2 regions of the Clostridium sp. C1 genome follow, and region 2 is predicted to be linked to the other one. Evidence: a T-box and tRNA genes for the amino acid it is inferred to sense, from the RefSeq annotation. Region 2 holds a T-box; the other holds one or more tRNA genes.
What was found. The T-box of region 2 lies ahead of ileS (isoleucine--tRNA ligase). A T-box ahead of a tRNA ligase gene usually reads a tRNA of that ligase, here a tRNA-Ile.
Positions count from the first base shown of each region.

Region 1: it has a tRNA-Ile gene. The T-box ahead of ileS (isoleucine--tRNA ligase) is inferred to sense a tRNA for this amino acid. The anticodon was not compared.

Region 1 covers NZ_CP073631.1:2,830,709-2,834,041, reverse strand. Annotated here, with positions in the region: gene KEC48_RS15100 (PTS transporter subunit EIIC) at 1-64, opposite strand, end outside; gene bsh (choloylglycine hydrolase) at 202-1,170, opposite strand; tRNA gene KEC48_RS15090 (tRNA-Ala) at 1,273-1,348, opposite strand; tRNA gene KEC48_RS15085 (tRNA-Ile) at 1,369-1,445, opposite strand; tRNA gene KEC48_RS15080 (tRNA-Ile) at 1,470-1,546, opposite strand; gene KEC48_RS15075 (N-acetylmuramoyl-L-alanine amidase) at 1,621-2,289, opposite strand; gene KEC48_RS15070 (MATE family efflux transporter) at 2,518-3,333, opposite strand, start outside.
Region 2 covers NZ_CP073631.1:460,529-463,861, forward strand. Annotated here, with positions in the region: gene sepF (cell division protein SepF) at 1-96, shown strand, start outside; gene KEC48_RS02355 (YlmH/Sll1252 family protein) at 142-891, shown strand; gene KEC48_RS02360 (DivIVA domain-containing protein) at 902-1,354, shown strand; T-box leader at 1,326-1,531, shown strand; gene ileS (isoleucine--tRNA ligase) at 1,568-3,333, shown strand, end outside.

The DNA of each region.
Region 1 (3,333 bases), 660 kb from region 2:
CCATTGTTGCAAATGGTCCGACAATTTTTTCTAAGCCTACTTGCAGCTTATTAAAAAAATTCATGTTTTTTCCTCCTCCTATTATGAAACTCATAGCGCTAAAATCATTTCATTTTCTAGAAAAAAGTATATCTTACTTCTTTATTTTAAAATGTTTCATTTTTAATATTTTTATTATCAATAATAAACAAAAGAAACTGCCTAAGCAGTTTCATAATATTGGATATTTTGTTGTCTATTTAAAATAAATATATATAATTGTGAAGCTTGAAGATCAAGTTTTTTCATTTGTATACCTTGAATTTGATTATTATCATATGTTTTATAATAGTAAGTCAACTGATTCATGCTCATACAACATGAATAAATAGTATAATCATCTTTATCTTGACTGGTCTTCACTGAACCTTTGACCATTGCGACAGCATCTAAGATATGAAAAATCTGGCTGATATTTTCATGTTCACAATCATTCATCTTTGCATTGTCTTTTAACCATAACGCTTTAATAAAGCGTGATGCAGGAGAATAATCACCTGGTAATCCAACTGTTCCTAAACCATTACCATATGGTTTCATATTTTGATGAATCAAATTATCTTGTGGATATGCTGATGTTAAATGCATATAATGATGAACATTCCACTGATGATATGGATAAGGTGGATTATTTGTCAGAATATGTAATGAATCTTCATATATCTGCAAACCTGTTTTTGTTGATTCTAAAATCAGACTTTCGTTTTGATCAGCAATAATCCAATGCAAAGGAGCTAAAGGCATTTGTGGTAGAAATGGTATATTGATAATATGGAGTTGATGTATGATGGATTTGATTTCATGAACACTTTGATATTTACCTAAAAAATAAGGAATTAATTCATAAGGTGTTAGATTTAACTTTTTATCTTCTTGATCAAAATAATGTGCATTATCTGGAAAATATAAGCCAGCCATACATAAACCTTTTTCATTCATTGCTTCAGCATATAATGGATAATCTTCAACAACTGTTGCCATCCCTATCAAAGCATATTGATTTTTAAAATCCGTTCCATTTTTGAATGGAAAATTATAGAATCTTGGTGTAACAACAACTTCTTCTTGAAATCCTGTTTCTAAATCAAGATTTCTTCCAAAATATCCATGACATTGAAAAGCTGTACACATAGTTAATCACCTCTTTACATTATTATAGACTATTTTCCATGAAATAACAAAAAACCTGCATCAAATGCTTTATAAAACATTCAATACAGGTTATATCCTATATGGTGGAGCTTAGCGGGATCGAACCGCTGACCTCCTGCGTGCAAAGCAGGCGCTCTCCCAGCTGAGCTAAAGCCCCATAAAAATATATATTATACATGGTGGGCCTGAATGGACTTGAACCATCGACCTCACCCTTATCAGGGGTGCGCTCTAACCAGCTGAGCTACAGGCCCATGTATATATGTGACAGTAATTAATGGTGGGCCTGAATGGACTTGAACCATCGACCTCACCCTTATCAGGGGTGCGCTCTAACCAGCTGAGCTACAGGCCCATTAACGACTGCCCTAATATATTAGCATAGCCTTCATTTTTCGTCAATACTTTTTTTCGTTTTTATATATATTTTTATAGAGGTGCTGCTAGTGAATGAAAATAGTCTTCTATACCATCACTAATGACGATTGCTAATTTTTGATGATACGCACGACTTTTTAATTGTCCTCGTTCATTAGCATTAGATAAAAAACCACATTCTATTAAAACTCCCAATGATTGAGTTGCACGTAAAATATAAAAACTACTTGATGAAACATTCTTCCTTGTTCCTGTTAATGTTTTCATCTGATCATGAATGCAATTGGCTAATCTTTTTCCATCTTCACTTTTTTTATAATAAAACACTTGAGAACCCCAAGCACTAGATGTGGAAGAATTAAGATGTATACTCAAAAATAGATCTGGTTGATATGCATCTACTTGCAAAGCTCTTAAATACATATCATCTTGTTTAGAATAGTTATAATTTCTTTTTGTCATATCTTGATCATCAGTACGTGTCATATATACTGTAGCCCCTCGTGATTCTAATTCCTCTTTTAAAGCAAAACTGATTTTCAAATTTAAAGTATCCTCATCCACCCCTGCTACACTGGCACCATTATCTAAACCACCATGACCTGGGTCTAATACAATCACTCTTTGATTTAATAATTTTGATGATGATACATGAATCACTGGTTTATATAAACATGTACATAAAGCAAAAAGGATAATAAAAGACATCGTTTTTTTCATATGAATCATCACCCGTTTATTTATATGAAAAAAGAAATTCCTTTATGACTTGAATCAAAAAAGAAAGCATATCTTCAATATGCTCCCCCTATTATTATTTCTTTTGACTCAACAACATACAAGATATAGCCACAAATAAAGCTAATACAATCCAGAAAAATGCTCCATCCATAAAATCTACAATCATTTCCATTTTCCTCCTTGCCATCATTTCAACAAGAGTCCTTATTATTCTAAAGTTCTCACTTTCTTCTTGAGATCTTTTCCAATCGTTAATAACATTGTTAAATAACAGGCTCCCCCACCAATAAAATTACTAATAGCTTCAGCGATAAAAACACCCTGAATACCAATATATATAGGTAATATGAAAGTCAGTGGTACAACAATCATGACTTTTCTAAATATAGAAAAGAAAACAGCCTGTTTTGATTTTCCTAGTCCTACGGCTATAGATTGTCCACTCATTTGAAAAGCCATCATAAAGAAACCAAAGAAATATAAATGAATGGCTTGAACTCCTTCTTTTAAAATATCAGGATTGTGACTAAAGATTTGAATATAGAGCTGAGGAAATAAGGTAATACTCAACCACAATACAAAACTCGTTAAAAAGCAAGTCAATGTCGTAAAACGAATGCCTTTTAAAACTCTTTGATATTGTTTTGCTCCGTAATTATAGCCAAGAACTGGCTGTGAAGCATTGGCTAAACCTTGACCGGGTAAAGACACAACCTCTCTAATAGAATTAATAATAGTCATAATGGCAATATAGAAATCTCCACCATAAGTCTGCAAAGTCACATTACAGACAATTGTCACAACTGAATTTGTAATCCCCATCATAAATCCAGCCATACCTAAAGCAAATATCTTTTGAACATGTTTGATTTTTAAAATCATTTTTTCTTTTTTTAATTTTAAAATTGTTTTCTTTCCAGTTAAAAACTGCAAAGTCCATAATGCAGATATACATTGAGAAATAACAGTTGCTATAGCAGCACCTTTGACTCCCATTGAAAAGACAAATATAAAAAGAGGATC
Region 2 (3,333 bases):
ATTCAACAAATTGGACCTAAAATTTTCTTATGTACTCCTAAAAATATTGGCGTATCTGGCAATATTACAATGGATGAGTCTGAAAAAGAAGAATAAACAAGTATTAGTAAGCTTTGCTTACTAATACTTTCTTTTTGATTGATGTTAGAACATTTTAAAGGTGACGAAGTTTTTGTTAAGAAAATTTTAGATTATCAATTTCAGGCTTTACAGCATCAACGTATGATTTTAACACCTTTCTATAATCCACATGAAAGAGAAATTGTTAAAAGTGTTATTGGTAAAGAATTAAAAATTGAAAGCTTTGGTGGTTTTCTCAATGCTGAAAATCAGCGTATGATTATCTGTCCTGATTACTATATGATTGATAAAGATGATTTTGAAATACAGCTGGTAGAAATTCTTTATCATCAACAGTTTGGAAAAATACATCACAAAGATATATTAGGGGCATTGATGAATTTAGGTATTAAACGTGAATGTATTGGGGATATTGATGATGGTCAACGTTGCTTTTTTGCTTGTACAAAACAAACTTATCCCTATATTGCTCAAACATTAAAACAGATAAAAAAAGCAAAAGTGCGTTTACAGGAATGTCATGAAGATATTGAAATTGTTCATGATTATATATCACGTTCTTTTATTTTATCAAGTATGCGTTTAGATAAAGTGGTGTCTGCCATGTTTAAGGTTTCTCGTCAATTAGCCAGTGAGGCTATTCGTAGTGGGCATGTCAAAGTCAATTATAAAATTGTTGAAGAAGTGAGTTATTTGTGTCATAATAATGATATGGTATCTTTTAAACATCATGGTCGTGTTAAGATTGTCGATGAAAATAAACAAACTAGACAGGGAAATCATGTTGTAAGTGGATACTTTTATAAGTGAGGTGGAAAGATTGGAACAATTTGATAAGCAATTTCGTGGTTATAATATTGTTGAGGTGAATGACCGTATTCAAGAATTAAAACAGGAAATTGAAAAACAAAAAGAAGTTATTCAGTCTATGGAAGAAGAAATGACTGATTTAAAAGAACAAAACACTTTACTTACGAAAAAGATATCAGTTCATGAAAAGACGAATGAAGAAATTGCCAGACTAGCTTTAAAAGAGGCTAGTGAATTGATTGAAAAAGCCAAACGAAATGCCAATATGATTTTAAAAGAATCAATGGAATATGTGCGTGGTTTGTCTAAGGATATGGATACGTTTAAACAGGAAGCTATTGATTTTAGAGCAAATGTTGTAAAAATGAGCAAAGAAATGTTAGAAACTATTGACAAATCAGAAATTTTCAGTTTAATTAAAGAAGAACAAGAAAACAAATACAATGACAAGGACAGTTTATAAGGAAAGCTTACAGAGAGTTTGCGGTTGGTGAAAAGCAAATAAGGGGAACTTATAATGAATCGGCCTGAGAGTAGCTTATCTGAAATCAAGTAGGATAAGACGTTCATCGCGTTAAGATATAGAGAGCATATCTTTATGATATGAATAAAGGTGGTACCGCGTCATCACGTCCTTTAACAGGACGTTTTTTTATTTGAGAAAGGAAGGAATAAAATGAATTATAAAGACACATTATTGATGCCTAAAACAGACTTTGAAATGCGTGGAAATCTTCCTAAAAAGGAACCAGGTTATGTTCAAAGATGGCAAGAAAACAAAATGTATGAAAAAGTCATCAAACAAAATGAAGGACACGATGACTTTGTTTTCCATGATGGTCCTCCATATGCCAATGGAAATATGCATACAGGACATATGTTAAATAAAATTATTAAAGACGTGATTTGTCGTTATAAAAACATGTTAGGATTGTATACACCCTATATTCCTGGATGGGATACTCATGGTTTACCAATTGAAAATGCTATTCAAAAATTAGGTGTCAATCGTAAAGAATTAAGTACAGCTGAATTTAGAAAAAAATGTTATGAATATGCTTTAAAACAAGTTGACATTCAAAAAGAACAATGTATTCGTGTCGGAACATTTGCTGATTATGATCATCCCTATTTAACATTATTACCAGAATTTGAAGCCAATCAAATTGATGTTTTCGCAAAGATGGCGATGGATGGTTTAATCTATAAAGGATTAAAACCAGTCTATTGGTCACCATCAAGTGAATCTGCTTTAGCTGAAGCAGAAGTGGAATATCATGATGTCAAAAGTCCAACTATTTTTGTGAAATTCCAGGTTAAAGATGGCAAAGGTATTTTAGATACAGATACAAGCTTTGTCATTTGGACAACAACACCTTGGACAATTCCAGCAAACCTTGCGATTTGTTTAAATGCCGATTATACGTATGCACTTGTTCAAAGTGAAAAAGGAAAATTGATTGTCTTAGAAGAATTGGTTGATTCTTTATGGGAAAAATTTGAATTAAAAGAAAAACAGATTTTAAAAACATTTAAGGGACAAGAATTAGAAATGATTACTTGTCAACATCCATTATATGATTGTGAATCATTAGTTATCTTAGGAGATCATGTTACGGCTGAAGCAGGTACAGGATGTGTTCATACTGCTCCTGGATTTGGTATGGATGACTTTATTGTTGGTCAAAAATATGGTTTAGATATTTATTGTAACGTAGATGAACACGGTTGCATGATGGAAGACTGTGGTGAATGGTTAGCTGGTCAATATGTTGATGATGCGAATAAAACAGTCACTTTAAAACTTGATGAATTAGGAGTGTTATTAAAGCTTGAATTCATTACACATAGTTACCCTCATGACTGGCGTACAAAAAAACCAATTATCTTTAGAGCAACTGACCAATGGTTCTGTTCAATTGATAAGATTAGAGAAAAATTATTAGATGAAATTGATCATGTGGAATGGCTCAATGAATGGGGTCATATTAGAATCTACAACATGATTAAAGATCGTGGTGACTGGTGTATTTCTCGTCAAAGAAGCTGGGGAGTTCCTATTCCTATTATTTATTGTGAAGATGGAACACCAATCATGGAAGAAGAAGTTTTCAAACATATTTCTGACTTATTTAGACAATATGGTTCTAATATCTGGTTTGAAAAAGATGAAAAATTCTTGTTACCAGAAGGATATACAAATGAACATTCACCAAATGGTATCTTTAAAAAAGAAAAAGATATCATGGATGTGTGGTTTGATTCAGGATCTTCTCATACAGGATGTATGAAAGAAAGAGGATATCGTTATCCAGTTGATTTATACTTTGAAGGTAGTGATCAGTATCGTGGATGGTTCAACTCATCATTGATCATTGGAACAGCTGTTTATGGTCAAGCACCTTATAAGACAGTTTTATCACATGGCTTTGTTTTAGATGG